Regions from separate parts of the Photobacterium satsumensis genome, predicted to be linked through region 3. Evidence: riboswitches for the same ligand, from Rfam matches in the RefSeq annotation. Region 3 holds a riboswitch; each other region holds the start of a gene.
The links. Region 3 has a riboswitch for lysine ahead of L4D79_RS19350 (Na+/H+ antiporter NhaC family protein). Riboswitches for the same ligand answer to the same signal wherever they lie in the genome.
Positions count from the first base shown of each region.

Region 1: linked by a shared signal. The riboswitch ahead of L4D79_RS08820 (Na+/H+ antiporter NhaC family protein) and the one ahead of L4D79_RS19350 (Na+/H+ antiporter NhaC family protein) in region 3 are both predicted to bind lysine.
Region 2: linked by a shared signal. The riboswitch ahead of lysC (lysine-sensitive aspartokinase 3) and the one ahead of L4D79_RS19350 (Na+/H+ antiporter NhaC family protein) in region 3 are both predicted to bind lysine.
Region 4: linked by a shared signal. The riboswitch ahead of L4D79_RS10260 (Na+/H+ antiporter NhaC family protein) and the one ahead of L4D79_RS19350 (Na+/H+ antiporter NhaC family protein) in region 3 are both predicted to bind lysine.

Region 1 is NZ_JAKJSK010000006.1:1,926,098-1,931,776, reverse strand. Features, by position in the region: gene L4D79_RS08835 (adenosylhomocysteinase) at 1-840, shown strand, start outside; gene L4D79_RS08830 (NupC/NupG family nucleoside CNT transporter) at 935-2,179, shown strand; gene cspE (transcription antiterminator/RNA stability regulator CspE) at 2,557-2,766, shown strand; lysine riboswitch at 3,190-3,366, shown strand; gene L4D79_RS08820 (Na+/H+ antiporter NhaC family protein) at 3,505-5,001, shown strand; gene L4D79_RS08815 (saccharopine dehydrogenase) at 5,044-5,679, shown strand, end outside.
Region 2 is NZ_JAKJSK010000014.1:6,228-11,906, reverse strand. Features, by position in the region: gene L4D79_RS24065 (PglL family O-oligosaccharyltransferase) at 1-1,526, shown strand, start outside; gene L4D79_RS24060 (pyridoxal-phosphate-dependent aminotransferase family protein) at 1,606-2,724, opposite strand; lysine riboswitch at 2,981-3,167, shown strand; gene lysC (lysine-sensitive aspartokinase 3) at 3,276-4,658, shown strand; gene metH (methionine synthase) at 4,761-5,679, opposite strand, start outside.
Region 3 is NZ_JAKJSK010000009.1:178,852-184,530, forward strand. Features, by position in the region: gene minD (septum site-determining protein MinD) at 1-65, opposite strand, end outside; gene minC (septum site-determining protein MinC) at 87-749, opposite strand; gene L4D79_RS19335 (YcgL domain-containing protein) at 971-1,255, shown strand; gene L4D79_RS19340 (lytic murein transglycosylase) at 1,259-2,227, shown strand; gene L4D79_RS19345 (H-NS family histone-like protein) at 2,507-2,902, opposite strand; lysine riboswitch at 3,273-3,456, shown strand; gene L4D79_RS19350 (Na+/H+ antiporter NhaC family protein) at 3,556-5,151, shown strand; gene L4D79_RS19355 (thymidine kinase) at 5,337-5,679, shown strand, end outside.
Region 4 is NZ_JAKJSK010000006.1:2,272,005-2,277,683, reverse strand. Features, by position in the region: gene L4D79_RS10265 (BCCT family transporter) at 20-1,933, opposite strand; lysine riboswitch at 2,121-2,291, shown strand; gene L4D79_RS10260 (Na+/H+ antiporter NhaC family protein) at 2,375-3,961, shown strand; gene L4D79_RS10255 (3-keto-alpha-glucoside-1,2-lyase-like domain-containing protein) at 4,048-4,761, opposite strand; gene L4D79_RS10250 (D-alanine--D-alanine ligase) at 5,049-5,679, shown strand, end outside.

The sequences.
Region 1 (5,679 bases), on a different contig from region 3:
GATATTATTGCTGACAACGGAGCAGATTTGCATGAGTTGATTTTCACTGAGTCTGAGTTTTCTCATTTTCAATCCTCACTGCTTGGCGCAACGGAAGAAACGACGACCGGGGCGAACCGTCTGCGTGAAGATTTCCATGCCGATAAGTTCAGTACCCTGATCATCAATGATACCCAAGCCAAGCGTATTATCGAGAACCGCTTTGGTGTTGGCTCATCAGTTGTTGATGGCATTATGCGTGCCACCAATGTGATGCTGCACGGCAAGAAAGTGGTGGTGATTGGTTATGGTTACTGTGGCTCGGGCACTGCCCAGCGCTTACGCGGTATGGGTGCCCATGTCACTGTTGTTGAATCGAATCCGCTAACACTGCTTGAAGCGCACATGGAAGGGTTTTATACCGCCAAACTGGAAGATGCATTGCCTGATGCCGATATGGTGGTGACGATCACTGGTCGTGATAATGTACTGCGCAAAGAGCACTTTGAAGTGATGCGTGATAACACCATCATTGCTAATGCGGGTCATTTCCAGCGTGAAATCAATCTTCCTGAGTTGGCCGCCATCAGTCAAAGCCAAGATAAGATCCGTCCTCATGTCACGGCGTACCAGCTTGAGAACAAACAGTTGTTCGTGCTGTCAGATGCCAACCTTGTCAATTTATCCGCCGGTGACGGTAACCCCATCGAGATTATGGATCTCGGCTTGGCGCTGCAATCGCTGAGCTTGGAACGCATCGCCCTCAATCGGAATTCGCTGCAAAACATCCCTCAGCCGGTTCCTTTCGATATCGAAATGCAAGTTGCCGAACTCGCCGTAAAGCACTGGATTAACCACTAATTTCTAACCGCCCCGGGCTTATTGTGTCCGGGGTATTTGTATATGTCGAGTAGGTAGGTTGTACACCTATCCACCCTATATAAGGCCGCCAAACATGGACGCTCTGACTAGCTTAATGGGAATGGTAGCATTGCTTGCTATCGCAGTTATTTTTTCTAAAAATCGCCAAGCCATCAATAAACGAACGGTGCTGGGGGCCTTTGCCATCCAGTTCATCATTGGTGCCTTTGTCTTGTTTATCCCTATCGGTAAAGACTTGCTTGAAGTGGTATCGAGCGGGGTGAGTTCGGTATTGGGCTTTTCCCACGCGGGGATTGAATTCCTGTTTGGTGGGCTGGTTAGTGACAAGATGTTTGAGCTCTTTGGTGGGGGCGGCTTTATATTTGCCATTCGGGTACTACCGGTCATCGTGTTTTTCTCAGCATTGGTCTCGGTGCTGTATTACCTCGGTATCATGCAGCTATTTATTCGGATCCTAGGTGGCGCACTACAAAAGCTGCTGGGTACCAGTAAAAATGAATCGATGTCTGCGACGGCCAATATTTTTGTTGGCCAAACCGAAGCGCCGTTGGTCATTGCCCCCTATATTAATCGCCTGAGCCGTTCTGAACTGTTCGCAGTGATGTGTGGTGGTTTAGCCTCGATTGCTGGCACGGTATTAGGTGGCTTCGCGGCAATGGGGGTTGATATGCAATACCTGATTGCTGCGTCATTCATGGCGGCGCCGGGTGGTTTGTTGTTCGCCAAAATATTGGTGCCAGAAACCGAGGAGCGAAGTAGTGAAACGGTTGAAGAAGATGTATCAATAGAAAAACCGGCCAATGTCATTGATGCTGCCGCTGCAGGGGCATCCAGCGGACTCATGCTGGCATTGAATGTCGGTGCTATGCTACTTGCGTTTATTGGCTTGATTGCCTTGGTCAACGGCATGCTTGGCGGTGTGGGTAGCTATATCGGCTTGCCTGAATTGTCGCTGGAGTACTTGCTTGGCTATTTGTTCTATCCGGTCGCGGTGATTATTGGTATCCCATTTGACGAGGCAATGGTATCGGCATCGTTTATAGGCCAGAAGTTGGTGCTTAATGAGTTTGTCGCTTATGTGAATTTCACTGAGTACCTAGCAGTGACTGAGCTATCGACTCGTAGTACCGCCATAATCACGTTTGCATTGTGTGGCTTTGCGAACTTTGCCGCCGCGGCAATGCTGCTGGGGGGATTAGGTACGATGGCACCTAAGCGTCGTCATGAAATTTCGACGCTATGTATGTCGGCGATTTTTGCCGCCACCATGTCAAACCTTATGAGTGCGACGATTGCGGGCTTCTTTTTCTCGTTTTAGGTTCCTCTTTTCTGTCGTTGCATACGGATAGCCGAGTAAATTTATGTTGCTTGGCTACTTTATATAGGGGGATCTCAGTGGTTATGGCGGGTTTACACTGGGTTTATGAGCGGAGATCTTACTGATTTTGATTTTTTTTTGATTTTTTTAAAAATAATGCTGTACATAAAGCGCTCAGCTGTTAATATTCGTCTCGTTCTTTAGAACAAAGAGTTATTCAATGCAACATCAAGTACAAGTTAAACCTTTAGCTACTTTTACGTTATCGTACTGTATCTCACTGTTTCCCTTAGATTGAACGTAACATTAAATAATTCACTAACCTATCATATCGCATAATGCGATTAGTTTATTAATGAATTTATAAGGGGCAGTCTATGTCTAAGTCAACTGGTATCGTTAAGTGGTTCAACGAAGAGAAAGGTTTCGGTTTCATCACTCAAGAAAACGGCGGTGCTGATGTATTCGTACACTTCCGCGCTATCGCTTCTGAAGGCTTCAAGACTCTTGCTGAAGGTCAAAAGGTTTCTTTTGACGTAGAACAAGGTCAAAAAGGCCCACAAGCTGCAAACGTTGTAGCTCTGTAAGTCGAAACTTACTTTGTGATAAAATGCTGGCTTAGGCCGGCATTTTTTATATCTGTCATATCTGATCCGCATTTCTCCTTCTCCTTCTCCTTTTCTTTACCTATTCCCTGTTTTCCTTTAGTTGCGTAAATATGCAACCAAAACTATTGCGATAACATCTCTAGCTGCTTATTTGTTCAAACTAATCTTAACAGCCATGTCATGGTTCTCGGTATGTATTCATATCAAACTATCAGAGCGGCCGGAAGTCGATCGTTATGGTGATTTAACCTTCAATGGTGTGCTTTTATAGTGTTTAGTGATGTTAAATTAATGTTTTAAAGAATTGTTTGTGTGATCTTGCTCACGGTTTGTGGTCAATTCTGTTTGGTTTGGCGAAAATTGTGTTTTATTCATTGTAGCGCGAGAAGTTATTCAGTCTCGCTAGTTAGTAGAGGCGCATTGCCTAACAGTAGTTTAGTGAAGGCCGACAGCCAGAGAAGCTAAATGAAAGGAGCCAATGCCGAAGTAGTATCGGTTGTCAGCCGTGCTGCTGGGGTTGTTCTTAATAGGAACAGCACTGTCATCCAGACCTTGTTTGGGTGGGGAGCTACAGCAATTTTTGTCATCGAACAGGTAAGTTCACCTACCGATTTCGTACAGCCTTTGTCTGCCCGTGTTTCTATACACCCCTCCTCGATACTAAATTCACTGGGTATAAAAGTACCTTGATGTTGTTTTTTCAGGAGAAGTCTACGAATGGCTGATTACGGATTGTTGTCCATCGTACCCGCGGTGCTGGCATTGATACTCGCCTTTACCACTCGGCATGTTGTTTTGGCGCTGGGAGTGGCAGTGATCAGCGGTATGCTGATTTTAACTAAGGGCCATCCCGTTGATACTGCGCTGATGTTCCTGTCTGATGGGCCGTTTACCCAGCTCGCCTCAGGTAGCAACGCCCAGATCATTATTGTTATTACCATCATTTCAGGCTTTATCTATCTGGTCGAGCAAAGTGGTGGTATGGCAGCGTTCTCGACCATGGCCACCCGTTATGTGTCATCCCCGATCAAAGCCCAGTTGGCGACATGGGCGACCGGGATTGGGATCTTTTTCACCGACTCGGGCAATTCGCTTATCCTTGGCCCGATGTTCTCGCCAATCTATCAGAAGCTCAAATTGAGCAAAGAAAAACTGGCGTTCATTATCGACTCGACCTCGTCACCGGTTTGTGTGCTGATCCCTATCATCAGCTGGGGGGTCTATTCGCAAGGGTTGATTGAAAACGCTTTCGATAATATGGGCCAGCAAGTCGATGGTTTCACGACGTTCTTGCAGGTGATCCCCTATCAGCTCTATGCATTGCTGGCGCTTTTCAGTGTCCCTGTTTATGCGATGTTGAAAAAAGATTGGGGCCCGATGGCTGAAGCAGAGCAACAAGCCCGCCAGCAGACGGAGGTGAGTGTGCCATCGTCAGGCCAAGAGCAGCCGGTTAAATCTGGTCGTATTTCACTGATAGTCCTACCACTGGCTGTGCTGTTTGGCTCGCTGATTGCCTTGTTTACCTACAATTACCACCTGCACGGCACAATCAATGGACCTGTGATCCGCACATCATTGGGAACCAGCTATCTGATTGCCTCGGTAACAGCGATTGCCTACTACGCCTATACCAAAACTATGACCGCTTCGACAGCCTTCAACACTTTTGTGTCGGGAATGCAGCGGATCATGCTAATTTTGATTATCTTGCTACTGGCATGGACCTTGGGTGATATCTGTAAGTCTCTGGGGACTGGGGATTATATCAGCCAGGTAATGAATGACCGTCTGCCGGTATTCTTGCTGCCAGCAATGATTTTTATTATCGGCAGTTTTATCTCGGTGGCGACGGGATCGTCGTGGGGCACCTTTGCTATCTTGATCCCCATTGCTGTACCGGTTGCCAGCGCTCTGGGGGCTGACCCGCTGATTTGTATTGGCGCAGCTTTGAGTGGCGGCATGCTGGGGGATCATTCTTCACCGATTTCAGATACAACGATTTTAAGTTCGATGTCTACCGGGTGTGATCATGTATCCCATGTCCGTACCCAGTTCCCGTATGCCATTTTGACTGGTGTGACTGCCAGTATTGGTTTTATGGTCGCCGAGATCACCCGTAGCCCGTATACCATTTTGTTGGCGGCATTACTGCAAATTGCTTTGATTGTTTTGATGGTGCGCCGTCAGGCTTCAGTAAGCCCTATTACCGCTTAAGAAGCGATTGCTTAGAAAGCGTCTGTTTATAAAGGATTGATGATGAACACACTATTTTGGCTAAGAGATGAAGTAAAAGTTGGTGAACACAGAACGGCACTGACACCAACAGGGGCCAAATCACTGATTGATGCTGGCGCACAAGTAATTGTGGAGCGTAGCAGCACACGTATTTTTCCCGACCAAGCTTATGTGGATGTCGGTTGTGAACTGGCTGACGGGCATAGTTGGACCGAAGCACCGGAACACGCCTATATCCTTGGCTTGAAAGAATTGGCCGAAGCCGATTTTCCACTCAAGCATCAGCACATTTATTTTGCCCATGCCTTCAAGGGGCAGGATGAAGCGGTACAGATCCTGTCGCGTTACAATGCTGGCGGCGGCCAGATCCTTGACTTGGAGTTCCTGCAAGATGAACTGGGCAAGCGTGTTTGTGCCTTCGGATACTGGGCGGGTTATGTCGGTGCGGCGATTGGTTTATCGGGTTATATCCATCATTTACAGTGTAAAGATGTGTTCGGTGCGGTGAGCAGCTACCCGGATCGCGATCATTACCTAGCAGTATTGGGTGAGCAGGTTGCGACCTTGTCCGAAAAGCCGAAGGTGTTGGTTATTGGTCAGTTTGGTCGTTGTGGTCGTGGCGCATTGGATTTATTTGCTGAGTTGGATATCGATGCT
Region 2 (5,679 bases), on a different contig from region 3:
AGCGGGTATGGCGCTACTCACGGCTGACTATCGTCCTCACCCTTTGCTGTGTCTTACTGACGCTGCCCGTGTTCTATCCCAATGCTGACGTCGGACAAAGCCTACCGAGGCTGCTGGGTTTATGGGCCGGTTTACTCTTTTTTGTCGGCTTGCAACAGTTCTCCTTCAACCACAAGCAGCGTCAGCGCATGCTATGGTTTGTACTGGCTGCAGTCTGGATCCAGGCCACCTTCGGTTGGGTACAATACATGGTGCTTGAGCCAGGCAACCCAATCGGTTATGACACCGTGGCCAACCGCCCTTATGGTATCTTCCAGCAACCCAATGTCATGGCCAGCTTCTTGGCCACAGGTCTCGTCCTGTCGGGTTATCTGTTGGCTCGTATTCCGATGTACCGGGGGAAATGGAGTTGGCAGCAATGCTTCTTGCTACTGACCCCGGTGATCACCCTTCCCTTGCTTGTCGTACTAAGCTCCCGCACCGGCTGGCTCGGAGCTGCCATGGGTACCCTTTTGCTCATTCCTTACCTGCGCCGCTTTGCCGCCAAAGCACAATGGCGGATGTGGCTACTGATGATAGTCTTGGGCCTAAGCCTGTCATGGCACATCAACAGCACATCGGGCTGGTCTCCGCAAGAAAACCGCCTGAGCTTGATCAGTGCCCGAGCAATGCATATCCCTCAAGCCGCCAATATGTTCTTCAACCAACCGTTGACGGGTTATGGCTACGGCAGCTTTGAGGTCAGTTATATTACCCAAACTGCAAGATGGCACCACGATAACCCAGACAGCCCTGCCGGTATGGCCGGCCTCGACCATCCACACAACGAACTGGTATTCTGGGCTGCGGAAGGCGGGATTATTCCACTACTGGCATTATTGGCAGCTGCAGGGGCGGTACTCCTCAAAATAATGAAAGCACGGGAAGGAACCCAACTGGCCCTGGTCGGCCTGTTTTTCCCGATCGTTCTACACTCCCAGCTGGAATACCCCTTCTATCACTCGCTGATCCACTGGGTGATCTTCATCTTGCTGATTTACTGGGTTGATAATCTGACCGCCAAGTACTACCGAAAAAAAATGCACTATATTCTGTCAATCCGCGCACTGGTATTGACGGTACCACTGATCACCACCGGCTTTATGGCCACTACTCTGTACTCTGGCGCCCAACTTACCCAGTACGAAACAAGCCACCCGGCCAATGTTGACTACCTGCTGCGGGTTAATAACCCTTGGGCGTGGCAAAACCGGTTCGAATGGGATTTGCACATCACCCAACTTCAGCTAGGTATAGCCAGTAATAACCCTGCTCTGATCCAGGAGTTTATCGACTGGGCTGAGCAGAAGGCCAAGCAATGGCCACGCATCGCGCTTTACCAAAACCTCGTTGCAGCCTATAACCAACTCGGTCAGCAAGAGCAAGCCGCCCAAATTCTGGATGAAGCCCAATACCTGTATCCGGGCCATACGTTTTTAACGGAGACGGACTTGCCAGCTCAGGCTGGAGAAAGAGAAACGCCGTAATCCCTATGATGTAATACCAGAACGAAAAAGGGCTACCAGTGGTAGCCCTTTTTGCTAATAAAGCCATAATCGCTTAGATTCACTTCAGCGTGGTTTCCAACGCCCGTAAACACAACGCGACATTTTCGCTTCGGGCTGCATAGCCCATCAGCCCAATACGCCATGCTTTACCCGCCAAAGCACCGAGGCCAGCACCAATTTCCAGGTTGTAGCGCTCCAGCAAGGTCTTCCTCACCTCGGCGTCATCAATACCCTCGGGAATATATACGGCATTAAGCTGTGGCAAGCGGTGGGCTTCATCAACCACAAATTCAATCCCTAATTGCTCTAGACCTTCACGCAACTCCAGATGGGCATCTTTATGACGCTGCCAGGCATTTTCCAAGCCTTCATTTTGCAGTAGAACCAAGGCTTCATGCAGTGCATACAAACTGTTCACCGGCGCGGTATGATGATAGCTTCGCTTGCCTTCTCCACTCCAGTAACCCAGCACCAAGCTCTGATCCAAAAACCAGCTCTGGACAGGCGCCTGACGGCTTTGGATCTTGGCGACGGCTTTCTCAGAGAAAGTCAGTGGTGACAAGCCCGGAACACAAGATAAGCACTTCTGGCTGCCAGAGTACACCGCATCAAGTTGCCATTCATCCACCAGCAAGGGCACGCCACCGAGCGATGTCACGGCATCGACAATCGTCAGGCAATCATGCTCACGGGCCAGTTTGGCAATCGCCTCTGCATCGGTCAAAGCACCAGTAGAGGTTTCGGCATGGACAAAGGCCACGATTTTGGCATCTGGGTGGCTCTCGAGCGCTTGGGCAACCAAAGCAGGATCAACAGGCTCGCCCCAGTTATTATCAACCATAACCGCAACACCACCGCAGCGCTCGACATTCTCACGCATCCTGTCACCAAACACGCCATTACGGCAGACAATCACTTTGTCACCCGGCTCTACCAAATTAACAAAGCAGGCTTCCATACCGGCACTACCCGGCGCAGAAACCGCAATGGTAAAGGTATTTTGAGTTTGGAAGGCATACTGTAGCAGTTGCTTGAGCTCATCCATCATGCCGATGAATAGTGGATCTAGGTGGCCAATGGTCGGACGGCTCAGGGCCTGTAGCACCTGTGGGTAAATATCCGATGGACCGGGCCCCATAAGGGTGCGTTGTGGTGGATAGAAACTACCAATCGTCATTTTTATCTTTCTCCCTGGCGGTAAGCGTGGCATTCGCCTCATTATTGTAAGGTACTGATTGACTATATCAGTATTAGGCTAATTATGCTTATCCCAAATCATAACCCCCTTGTAGCACATAGCTCCCCTGGATACTTGTGACAATTTTTTGCAATTTTTATGCATATTTTATTTCTGTGCAATTGACAACGGACTAGGAAATCCGGTTCAATATAGATCGTTTTTTGTTCATCCTGAGGAAAGGTTTTTCTCAGGTGAAGACAGAAGAGGAGCGTTACCCAGGTATCTGGATTGCGGGGCCCCACCCCAAAGCAGTCTTGAGAGGGGGAGTAACGCCGAGATACAACATGACAGGGGGCATGGAGTATCGGCTACGAAGGTTGAATCCTTCTGGCTGTCATCTATTCACTATGGTAATGAATAGATGGGGAGCTTCTGGTTGTTGTACCGGTTTACATCTTGCCTTTTTGCTCTCCTGACTTTTTGTCGGGACTACCATCCCGAGCCCCCTGTGAATTGCGTTTTGACTTTTTATTACTGGGAGACTCGTTGTGAGCTTTGTCGAAAATAACTTTACTGTTCCTCCACCGATAACCGTAGCGAAATTTGGCGGTACTAGCGTAGCCGATCATGCCGCCATGAGCCGAAGTGCCACGATCATCAAGGATAATCCTGCTGCCAAAGTAGTATTGATCAGTGCCTGTTCCGGCGTTACCAACCTGTTAGTTGAACTTGCAAATGGAATTGCCGATAACGAGCAGCGCTCCCAACGGCTACAGCAATTAAAATCGATACACCAAAACATTATCGACAAACTGGCCCGTCCGGAAGCCGTTGCTGACCACATAGAACAATTAATCAATACCGTGGCTAGTCTCGCAGAGCTGGCGGCCGATGCCCCTTCGACCAAGCTGACCGATCAATTGGTTGCCCATGGCGAATTGTTGTCGACCCACCTGTTTAGCCAAATTCTCAACGAAATGGGGGCTCCAGCCCAACGTTTCGATATTCGCTCCGTGATGCGCACTGACGGCCAGCATGGTAAAGCCATACCGGATGTCGATACTATCCGTCAGCTTGCCGATGAACAACTCCAGCCACTGCTGGAAAAAGACACCGTTATCGTTTCCCAAGGCTTTATCGGCTCAAGCCGTGAAGGCGAAACCACCACGTTAGGCCGCGGCGGCAGTGATTACAGTGCAGCCTTGGTCGCCGAGGCTATCAGCGCGGAAACTCTGGAAATATGGACCGATGTACCGGGTATGTATTCCACAGACCCGCGTATCACAAGCAATGCCAAGCCAATCAGCGAGATTAGCTTTAGCGAAGCGTCTGAAATGGCCAACTTCGGGGCGAAAATCCTTCATCCATCAACTCTGTTGCCTGCGGTCCGCCAACAAATCCCTGTCTTTATCGGTTCATCCAAAGCACCTGAACAAGGTGGCACCTGGATCCGCCAGCAAGTCAGCGAACCACCGAAATTCAGGGCTCTGGCACTGCGCTGTAATCAAACGATGGTAACCCTGACCAGCCTGAACATGTTCCATGCCTATGGCTTCCTGTCAGAGGTCTTTCGTATTTTGGCCGAACACAAAATCTCGGTCGACTTGATCACCACCTCAGAAGTCAGTGTGTCACTCACTCTGGATCAGACCGATACAGGAGGAGGCGCGCCTAGCCTACCAGAGAGCGCTATGGATCAGCTTAGCCAGCTATGCCGAGTAGACGTCGAGCAAGATCTTTGCCTGGTTGCATTGATCGGTAACGATCTTGGTGATGCCCCTGGCGCTGCAACCCAGGTATTCAGTCGCCTGGAACAATACAGCCCACGCATGATCTGCTTTGGTGCCAGCACCCACAACCTGTGCTTCCTGGTCAAAAACAAAGAGTCGCGGGAAGTGATTAAGGTCTTGCACCACGGGCTATTCGAGTAATCGTATATCTCAGGATGGGACAGAAAATAAGAAAAAGGCGCTCAATGAGCGCCTTTTTTAGTTTTGATGACCCGTCCTAAAAGGCGGGTCCATTAACCATAACTAGTTATTCAGATTCGGACCCAGCCATTTTTCAGCCTCAGCGAGATCCCACCCTTTGCGATCAGCATAGCTGTCTCGCTGATCGTTCTGGATCTGGGCGATTGCAAAATAGCGCGAATCCGGGTGGGAGAAGTACCAACCCGATACCGAGGCGCCCGGCCACATGGCGTAGCTGGTTGTCAGTGACATGTCGATCGTCTCTTCGACGTTTAACAACTCCCACAAGCTGCCCTTTTCGGTATGCTCCGGACAGGCCGGATATCCCGGAGCCGGTCGGATCCCTTGGTATTTCTCACGGATCAGATCGTCGTTGGACAAATCCTCATCTGGCGAATAGCCCCAAATATCCTTACGCACCTGCTCGTGAAGGTACTCGGCAAAGGCTTCAGCCAAGCGATCAGCAATCGCTTGGATCATAATGGCATTGTAGTCATCACCTGCCGCCTTATAGGCATCAGCCAGCTCACGCTCACCAATCCCACCGGTTACTGCAAAGGCGCCGATCCAATCAGCTTTACCGCTCTCTTTCGGCGCTATGTAATCAGACAGGCAGTAGTTGAAACCTTTGGGTTTATCCGTTTGCTGGCGCAAGTTATGCAGTACTTTGGCAACTTCGGTGCGAGACTCATCGGTATACACCTCGATATCATCGCCCACGCTGTTGGCCGGGAACATGGCACACATACCACGGGCTTCCAGCAACCCCTCCAGCTCAACGCGATCGAGTAAGTCATTGGCATCTTTAAACAAACGACGAGCTTCCTCGCCCACTTCCTCATGATCAAGGATGGCAGGGTATTTCCCCATCAACGACCAGGTCATGAAGAATGGCGTCCAGTCAATATACTGGCGCAGGGTAGCAACATCGAAGCCCTCAAACACTTGGACGCCTGATTTGCATGGTGCTGGCGGCGTATAG
Region 3 (5,679 bases):
GCTGCACTCGAGGTAGTTTTACCAACGCCACCTTTACCTGAGGTAACAACGATAATACGTGCCATCTTAAAATTCCTTATTAAACGTTATAGAGCCATCTGCTCTATGTTCAAATTATTTTCAGCCAGCGAGATAACGACATTTTCTCCCCAGAACTCTTCTTGTATTTTGTCGCTTAACCAGTAATTTCCTGCAATGGAAATGAGCTCCGGTTGGCAGTCATGGCAGAAAATCTTTGCCTCTTTTTGACCGTTGGCCCCAGCGATAGCACGGCCTCGTAAGGTGCCATAGACATGAATACAACCATCAGCAATTATCTCTGCTCCGGGGCTTACATGTCCCAATACTATTAGATCACTATTTTTAGCATAAATTTGCTGACCTGACCGAACTGGATTCTTAATGATTTTTGTCGGTGTCATCACAGGTTCGGCCGCTTTGGCCTGTTTGGCCGCATTCATAATGGCAAATCCAGCTTGTTTTGCCCGCTCTTGCAGTTCAGGTTGTTTGCAACCACTGATCCCGACAGGGATCATTCCGGCCGTCTGAACCTGGCTTTTGAGTAACACGAAGTCCAACTTATTTCCGGCTTGGCTGACATCAATGACGATGGGGGCTGCTGAAAAAAAATGAGGAGCCTGCTCAACCTTCTCTTTAAGAAAGTTGACTGCTTGCTGTATGTCGCCGTCCACTAAGTGGAGGGCAGAGAGGGTGAATGAGCCTCCCTTGAGTTCTGCAGATTTTGTCATGTGTGCTGATGACTGTCGCTAAATTAGTCGTTCGGGAACGTTATCTCTTGGGTAACTTGCATGTTATATTCCAAACCGTATATCAGCAAGCTATCCTTGCTTTTGCGTTGGAAATTCAGACAACCGTCTCATCAAGTAGGCGATCTCCTCTCGATAGGGGAATGATTCACGAGAATCGTTGTCTGACAAAGAGCGAAATTAACGAACAGGTTACCGACAATATGTTGTGTTCTATTTACAAAAGTACTAAAAAAGACAATACCTATCTTTATATCAATAACAAAGATGATTTCTCACCAGTACCTGACGCTTTGTTGAAAACATTTGGTACGCCACAATTTGTCATGGTAATTAAGTTAGATGAACGCCATAAGTTGGCACAGGCCGATATTGAAAAAGTGAAAGCGGAACTAAAAGGCAGCGGGTATTACCTGCAAGTACCGCCGCCCGTGCCAAACTTACTGGAGCAATACAAAGCGGATAAAGCCGCCAGCAGCAAAGGATAAACTATGCATAAGCGATTGATATCGGCCTTTGTGGCCTTAGGGTTAGGATTATCATCGGCGGTTTATGCTGATGAGGGGTTTGATAACTATGTCGAAGGACTAAAAGTTGAAGCCCAGGAAAAAGGAATTTCAGAGTCGATTATCAACTCTGCTTTTGATGGCATTACGTTTGTCGAACGCGCAGTAAAGGCGGATAAAAATCAACCAGAGCGGAAGTTGACGCTGGATGAGTATATTCCACGCGCGGTGCCGGCTTGGAAAGTAAAGCAGGCTAATGAGCTTTATCGTCAGCATAAATCAACGCTGGATAAAATTGGTCAGCAATATGGCGTTCAGCCACGCTTTATTGTTGCCTTATGGGGGGTCGAAAGTAATTTCGGTCGTCTGATGGGTAATTATAATGTGGTTGAGGCTTTATCGACCATGGCTTATGAAGGCCGTCGTGAAGCCTTTTTCCGCGGGCAGGTAATGGCGGCGCTGGAAATATTGGATGCTGGTCATATTAGCCCTGAAAACATGAAGGGCTCTTGGGCGGGGGCGATGGGGCAACCTCAGTTTATGCCGACGTCATTTTTGTCTTATGCAGTTGATGGCAATAATGACGGAAAGATTGATATCTGGCAGACAGAGGCTGATGTTTTTGCCTCTGCCGCGAATTATTTAAAAAAAGCGGGCTGGGATGATCAATATACTTGGGGTCGACAAGTTTCATTATCGGCTTCTATCGATGATTCGTTGCTGGGGGTCGAAAAGAGCAAAGCCAAAACGCTAGCAGATTGGCAACGACTAGGCGTTCGTCGTTTGAATGGCCAGGCTTTACCGAATGTTGATATTGATGCGTGGCTTATTCAACCGGATGATAAGCATGGCCGGGCCTACTTGATCTACGGTAATTACCAATCCTTACTGAAATGGAACCGCTCACACTATTTCGCTTTGGCGGTAAGTCATTTAGCCGACCAAATCCGCTAAAGCCACAATATGACAAAGAAGCCAGACCAAGAGGTCTGGTTTTTTATACTTTAAAGAAAGTAACGAGCTTCTCTATAATCGTAACGATGACTCAAAATTAACGACTCATTATTGGGTGTTATTAACTCATCGAGTTAATTTTGTCATGGTTATGTGATTGGTGTTGTTGATTTTTACCATTAACATCAAAATGTTACATTTTTCCAGAACATTTTTTCCTAGCAATAAAAAAACCCGGCAAAGCCGGGTTTTTAGATATTCGCAAGATAATTTGAATGATTAGATTTCAAATTCTTCTAGAGACTTGCCGTCATCAAGTGCTTTTTTAAGAGCGCTTGGTGTACGACCTTGGCCAGTCCAAGTTTTCTCATCACCATTTTCATCTAGGAAACGGTATTTAGCTGGACGCTGTGCACGTTTCGCTTTAGGTGCTTTATTTAGAGTCGCTAGAAGCTCTTCTGGGTCAATACCGTCAGCAAGAAGCATTTCACGGTATTGAGCTAGCTTCTCGGTACGTTCTTTTTCTTTAGCGACTTCTTCAGCTTCAGACTCTTCACGCTCAGTAACAACAGTTTGAAGTTTTTCTAGCGCTTCCTGTAGTTGCTCAAGAGAATATTCACGAGAAAGAGCGCGTAGGCTGCGAAGGTTAAGTAGCGCTTTCATTGCATCAGACATTTTTTATTTCCTGTAGGCCTAAAACTATAAATTAATAATAGCAGTGACAATTCAATAATTGCAATAATAATACTTTTAATACGGCGATGCCAATTAAAAAATGAAGGGTTCATTTATTTTTTCGCAAATTATCGGGTTCATTTCTCATTTGTAATAGAATGTAATGCTCAAGATGAGTAAATATTCTTATCTACAATCAACAGAAGCTGTTAAATAATTGCCATCAATTTCATATGTAATGAGTATGAAAATTTGCTTTCAACTGCCTGATTCTTGTTACTCATCGCAAGACTATTCACTATTTGTGTCATTTTTTTCACATTAACTGGTTGCATTTGGATGTCTATTCCGTAGAATTGACCAGACCTAGACTAAGGGTAGAGGCGCATCGTCTATTAGTAGTAAATCGGAGGGTGATTCCGGTGAGGATTTACGAAAGGAGCCGTTGCCGAAGTAAGCTCGGACTATCAAACCAGCTTGCTGGGGTTGTCACCAAATAGGGACAACACTGCCATAGTATATAATTACATTAACTATGGAGCGCTACTGTGGAGTCGGAAAAGGGGTACCTCCCTTCCTTTTACTCTTCTATACACGACAAGATGTGGTGTAAAACAGTAGATCTCCAACCAGGATCGGTTGTAGTCGAGATCATGAATATTGTAGATTTTTCCCATTCCGCCATGTCACTGTTGCCACCTTTGGTTGCATTGGGCTTGGCAATCCTTACACGACGCGTTTTAGTTTCTTTGGGTGTAGGTGTCCTTCTGGGCGCATTCCTGCTGACTGATTTTTCGGTTGGTGGCACCGCAAGCTATATTGGTACCACGGTTAAAGGGCTGTTTATTGATGACGGCGCCATTAACAGCTGGAACATGAGTATCGTCGCCTTCCTTATTTTGCTGGGTATGACCACAGCATTGCTGACACTTTCTGGCGGTACCCGTGCATTTGCCGAGTGGGCACAAACCAAAATCAAGAGCAAGCGTGGTGCTAAATTGCTGGCTGCTTTCTTGGGTGTGTTTATTTTTGTTGATGATTACTTCAATAGCTTGGCGGTCGGTTCGATCTCACGCCCAGTGACAGATCGTTTTTATGTATCCCGAGCCAAACTGGCGTATATCCTTGATTCAACAGCAGCACCAATGTGTGTGCTAATGCCTGCTTCAAGCTGGGGTGCCTACATTATCACCTTGATTGGCGGTATTTTGGCAACACATGGCGTCACAGAGTACACCCCGCTGGGTGCATTCGTACAGCTGGCTCCAATGAATTTCTATGCAGTTTTTGCCCTGCTGATGGTATTCGTGGTGGCGTGGTTCCAAATTGATGTTGGCCCGATGAAAAAGCATGAGCTAGAAGCAAGCCATTGCCGCGGCTTCGATGAAGGCGATGACGACAGCCGTGCCAAGGATCTGAACGACGAGCTAGAAATTGAAGAAAGCAAAAATGGCCGTGTTGCTGACCTTATCATGCCAATTGTGACCCTGATTGTAGCCACTTTCTTCTTTATGATCTTTACGGGCTACCAAGCACTGGCTGCTGATGGCCTTGCATTTAGCGTTCTGGGTGCCTTTGAGAACACCGATGTGGGTATGTCTCTGGTATACGGTGGCCTGGTTGGTTTTGCGGCCGCGCTAATCCCGGTATTCCGCCAGCGTATCCCGATGGCTGATGTCACGTCTACGCTGTGGATCGGGGCGAAGTCGATGTTCGGTGCGATTTTAATCCTGCTGTTTGCATGGAGCATCGGTTCGGTGATCAGCGATATGGCAACGGGCAAATACCTGTCGACGATGGTGGAAGGTAATATTAGCCCTATGTTGTTGCCGGCTATCCTATTCTTGCTTGCTGGATTGATGGCATTCTCTACCGGTACCTCATGGGGTACGTTCGGTATCATGCTACCAATCGCCGGTGATCTGGCTGCTGCAACGGATATCATGCTAATGCTACCTATGCTCGGTGCCGTATTGGCGGGCTCTGTATTCGGTGACCATTGTTCTCCTATTTCGGATACCACAATTCTGTCGTCAACCGGTGCACGCTGTCACCACATTGATCACGTATCAACGCAGTTACCGTACGCGTTGTCGATGGCGGTGGTATCAACCATTGGTTTCTTGGTACTTGGTTTCACGAGCTCTCTGGCTGTGTCGTTCCTAGCGGCAACCGTAGCCTTTATCGTGGCTTGTGCTGGACTGTCGTGGCTATCTCGCCGCCCTCAGGAAGCAACAGCAAACGCTTAAAACTGACGGTTTGAATATGAAAAGAGCCTGTATTTGATACAGGCTTTTTTTATTTCAGCGAGATGTGAGGTTTGACCGATATCCAGTTACAAAGAAGTTGAGCTTGCTCCTTTCAATCTGAAGGGCTTTTCTGTAGCATCTCGGCTGATTTTTTCACGCACCAATCGTATTACTAGGGAAGCTTAATGGCCCAGATGTATTTCTATTACTCGGCAATGAATGCGGGTAAGTCGACAACATTATTACAGTCATCATTTAATTACCGCGAGCGAGGCATGACGCCGGTGATTTTTACTGCGGCAATTGATGACCGTTATGGCAAAGGCATGGTCAGCTCTCGAATTGGTTTGCAAGAAGAAGCTGAGCTCTTTAATGTCAGCGATGATCTTTATGCCCGCCTACAAGATATGAATACAACGCACAAAGTTGACTGCGTATTGATTGATGAATGCCAGTTCTTAACCAAAGAGCAGGTTTACCAATTGACGGAAGTCGTCGACAAGCTAAATATTCCGGTGCTTTGTTATG
Region 4 (5,679 bases), on a different contig from region 3:
GGCAAGCTACACACCTCGATTAAGCCTCTTGCTCCACCATTGCTTCAAGACGGTTTCGCATCAGCTCATCAAAGACCTTTCGGGCTTCCTGCGCTTCTTCCGAAGCCGCTAGCTTGTTCTCTTTGGCAGTCATGGCATCGTCCATCAACTGCTGCAGTTGATCCAGTCGTTCTTGCGGTGCTTCGCTGAGTTCGAAGGCAGAGTCGCCATTCGCCATTGCTTCGGCACGCATCTTTTTCTTCAACTTCCACACTTTATACAGGGCTTCACGCTCTGCTTCTGCGGCGGCCATCGCAATGTCTTTCAGCTCGTCAAACTTCGTCAGGGCCATCCCTTCTTTCGACCAAGGGTCAACATCTGGCAGCTCCTCGATATTGATCACCGGATCTTCATAACCTTCCTGATGGGTCAGATCGAGCTTCGCCGCCTTCACTGCCGATATCATCAGCATCACAGCAATAACCAGCAGCGGTAAACCGCCAACAATGGCTGCGGTCTGCAACGTCGACAGCCCCCCCATAAACAACAATACCGATGGCATAAATGACAATGCAAAAGCCCAGAACAGACGGTTCCAGCGCATCGGGTCTTCAGTCACATTGTTCTGTACCACCGATGCCAAGATATAAGAGATCGAGTCGAACGTGGTTGCCGTGAAAATTAAACACAATAGCGTGAACGCGGCAATAACCGCTGTGCTGTAAGGCAGTTGCTCAAGAATTGAGAAAATGGCCTTAGTCGCCCCTTCACTATTGAGGATACCAACGACATCTAGAGCACCAGACAACTGCAATGACAGACCGTAGTTACCCAAAATCATGAAGAACAAGAAGCAGCCCATCGAGCCAAAGAAGATCGACCCCGTTACCATTTGCTTGATTGTACGGCCACGTGAAATCCTGGCTACAAACAACCCCATACTCGGTGCGAACACCAGCCACCACGCCCAATAGAAAATGGTCCAATCCTGCGGGAAATGGGTATTCTCAAACGAGCCATAGCCACCGAAAGGCTCGGCCCATGTTGCCATCACAAAGAAATTCGACAGCATACGGCCCAGTGAATCAAGCCCTGTTTCCAGCATGAAAATGGTTGGGCCTGAAATCAACACAAAGGCCAATAAACCAAGCGCGCCCCAGAAGTTGATATTACTGAGGAATTTGATCCCTTTTTCCATCCCGGCATAAGCCGAATAGGCAAATATCGCGGTACAAAGCATCAAAACAATAATCTGGGTCACGGTATCTTTTGGTACACCAAACAGGTAGTTGGCACCTTCTGTGATCAAGGGGGCAGCGAGGCCAAGGGTTGTCGCACCACCACCGAGCAGACCAAAGATAAACAACACATCAATGACTTTACCCAACCAACCATAACTACGGGCTTCACCAATGACTGGCATCAACGCCGCTGATACCTTCAGTACTGGCTGCTTACGGACATAAAAGAAATACGCAATCGGCAAGGCTGGCACCAAGTAGATGGACCAAGCAATCGGCCCCCAATGGAACAAACCGTAGGTTGCGGCCCAGCGAACCGCCTCTTCACTCCCCGGCTCAAGCTGGAACGGAGGCGCTTGGTAATAATACGCCCACTCTATCGTTCCCCAGTACAAGATACTGGCACCGATCCCCCCACAGAACAGCATCGCTGCCCATGAAGCCGTGGTAAATTCAGGCTTTTCATCAGGATCACCCAATTTGATTTGGCCGATGTCGGAAAAAACGATGTAAATCATAAAGAAAAATGCAGCGACACCGAGCGACAAATATAGGAACCCTAATTTGTCAGTCATAAACGTTTTGGCGATAGCAATCCATTCAGCACCTTGTACTGGAAACAGCAGCAAAGGCACCACAACCGAGATCAACATGCCCAGCGCCCCGAAGAAGGTGGGTTTATCGATCAATTCAAAGTGTTTGCGAGAAAACACGGTAGCTCCTTAAGATTAAATCCCTGTAATGGGTAACTGAGATAATCCGAGAAAAGGGCCTAACGCTTCAAACCAACATTCTAATGAACACGATGAAAAAAGCTGATTATTAGCTGACATAATTATTCAGCCGTATATAATGTTCGACTTATCACCTAATTCCAGTAGGATTGACGGTGATATTCCCTAAATCAGTAGAGGCGCGCTGCCTAAGAGTAACCGAGCAGAGGGTGATACCTGTGAAGCCGGAGAAAGGAGTCAGCGCCGAAGTGACTGCAGCTATCAACTCAGTCGCTGGGTCTGTGTCAAATAGGCACAGAACTGCCATAGTATTTACCTATGGAGCGCTACCTGAAGGGGTAACAAGTCATACCTTTCTGCGTCTTAGTTACACTTCCTTTCGGTAGATCTCCACCTTTAAGTTGTAGGTGTGATGAGATCATGAACCTTGTAGATTTTTCGGACTCGCTAATGTCCGTTGTCCCAGCCATGCTGGCTGTTATCCTTGCAGTCACTACTAGGCGGGTTTTGCTTTCCCTTGGCTCAGGTATCTTTGCCGGTGCCATGATGCTAAACCAATATTCACCGCTTGAGTCACTGCAGTACCTGGTTGAAAAAGTGCTGGCGATTGTCTGGGTTGATGGTGCACTGAATGGTGACAACGTCAACATGATCATCTTCATGCTGCTGCTTGGTGCGCTGATCAGCTTGATGAGCGTATCCGGTGCAACCCAAGCGTTTGCCGACTGGGCAGCGGTACGCTGTAAAGATCGCCGCAGTGCCAAGTCCCTCACCGGTTTGATGGTCTTTATCTTCTTCATCGATGACTTCTTCCACAGCCTATCTGTAGGGGCAATCTGTCGTCCGGTTACCGACCGTTTCAACATTTCACGTGCAAAATTGGCCTACCTGCTTGATTCAACCGCGGCACCGGTTTGTGTACTGATGCCTATCTCGTCATGGGGTGCCTACATCATCGCCTTGGTGGGCGGTATCATGGTGGCGCACGGCGTGACAGATCAGAGCCCAATCTCGGCCTTTGTCGAGATGATGCCAATGAACCTGTATGCGGTCTTCACTTTGGTCATGGTGCTGTGCGTTATTGCTTTCCAACTTGATATCGGTCCAATGCGCAAGCATGAGAAATGGGCGCTAGAAGGCAAACTATGGGATGAGTCCAAAGGCAAGCCTGCAGGTTTGGAGGTTGAGGTACCTGAATCTGCCAAAGGCGGCATGATCGACATGGTATTGCCCATCCTAACCCTAACGATGGCGACGGTATTTTTCATGGTGCAATCTGGCGCTGATGTACTTGCCGCTAATGGCGAGGCCTTCAGCGTGATCGGTTCATTTGAAAACACCGATGTCGGCTCATCACTGGTATACGGTGCGATCTGTAGCCTTGTGGTTTCTATTGCCCTAGCCCTGCGTTTGAAACTTGGCAAAGATTCTTGGATGAAAGCGGCACCACAAGGCATTTCAGCGATGATGCCCGCTATTGTGATCTTGTTCTTTGCTTGGACGATCGGTTCAGTTGTCCGTGACATGCAAACCGGTATTTACCTGGCTTCTATGTCAAACGGAAACCTGCCTGTTGAGCTGCTTCCAGCGGTTGTCTTCCTACTGTCTTGTGCCATGGCATTTGCGACCGGGACCAGCTGGGGTACCTTCGGTATCATGCTACCACTCGCCGGTGATATTGCCGCTGCCAGTGACATTGCACTCCTACTTCCTATGCTGTCTGCTGTGTTGGCAGGTGCGGTATTTGGTGATCACAGCTCACCAATTTCAAGCACCAGTATCCTGTCGGCGACCGGTGCAGGCTGTCACCATATGGACCATGTAATGACCCAGCTACCTTACGCATGCTCGGTCGCGTTCGGTGCCCTACTGGGTTACCTCGCCATCGGTTACACCCATTCAGCTTGGGCAGGTGTTGCCGTTAGTAGCCTCTGGTTCTTAGCCTTCTGTGCCTTTGCGGTTCGCAAAAGCAAGCCCGTTATGGCTGCCGAGCCTGTGACTGGCTAACACAGCACCTCAATACGATTACCAAAAGAGCAAGGCCATGGGCCTTGCTCTTTGTTTATCAGCCGATCTTTGTCTCTTTGCTGCGCTTACTGGCTGTGCTTGATTTTCAAGTCAGAGAAATAGGCATTGTTACCCGGCTGGGTGATAAGCCCTATCACCCCTTTGTGTTCCGAGCCATGGAACAGCCGATCCACCACCAGCACCTTCTCTCCATCAATATAAAAAATAGCTTGGTTATTGTTTATCTCAGCCGTCAATTTAAACCACTGACCGGGACGAATGTTAGCGGCGCTTTCATATTGGCCCGGAGCGGTTTCCCTGAGCACATCTCCTGAGTGATCAGGGTAGGAGAAATATTGAATCGTTAATTCACGCTGTGTTTCATCTTCTGACACCGCATTAACAGGACGTAAGTAAACCCCTTCGTACTCTGACATATCTTCACTCACCCGAAAGACAATACCAACGAAGCCAGTGGCCGACTCCTGTTGCGGCTCACCTGCCATCAATAGCTCAATGGTGCCGTCACGGAATGGAAGTGTCTGCAAAGCAAGATAGGTACAATTGTCACAGCCCCCCTGCGCCAGTGACTTATGCTCCGGTAACACTGACACGTGTATGCCTTTTTGGCCGTGGTAATCGACCACTTCAGCTTTAACACCTTCAGCAACCGTATTATCCAAGGTGTCCAACGGGAAATTTTCAAAGTCTAATGCCGTTGCAACATTCGCAAACAGTCCTATGCACAACGTTATTGCCCACATACCGAATGGCTTTGCCGACCTTTTCTGCCTGTTCATAGCCCACTACCTAGCTGGATGTTTATTTCAAGTTAGCTGAAAAGAAATCCATCCTTTGCTCAAAAATAAGACAACATTCTCTGTGTTAAAAATAAAGTCCGGCTCAACATCAGACTTTCAATACACACCCGCCCAGTATAATATGCACCTCATTACAATAAGCCACTAAACGCTATACAAGCAATTTTATATCACTATTTATAGTGATTATTTAGAGTAAAAAATCGTCGGCGCTTCATCTTTTAACGATCATTTTTATACAACAGAGCTGAATCGGAACAACAACAATGAGAATTGGAATTATATACGGCGGAGATTCAAGTGAGCGTGCAGTCTCATTAAAATCGGGCAATTGCATTGCAGAGGCCGTTGAGTCGCTGGGGCATGAAGCTATCAAGATTGATCCACGCCATATTGATATCACCTTGCAGGGCTTCTTTAACCTCGACAAAGTGTTCATTGCTCTTCATGGCGGCATGGGAGAAAGCGGGCATATCCAAGCCCTGCTAGACTTACTAAAAATCCCCTACACAGGCAGTGGACTGCTTGCTTCATCAATCTCCCTCAACAAATTAAAAACCAAAGAAATTTGGCGCTCTAATGGCCTTCGAACCGCTGATTGGATCAAGGTAAACAAACACATTCCAACCGATACCATCAAAGCAACATTGGCAGATCTTACCTACCCAGTGGTGGTCAAGCCATTGAATCAAGGTTGCAGTATCGGTGTATCAAAGGCTTCGTCACCTGATGAGCTCTTCAAAGCGTTGATTGATGCCTTTGAGTATGACGATGACATCCTAGTCGAGCAATTTATCACCGGCAGAGAGTACACCTGCGCCATCCTTGATGGTAAAGCCCTGCCTGCAGTGCAAATCAAGTCAGATACGTTTTTTGACTGGGATGCCAAGTTCGGTG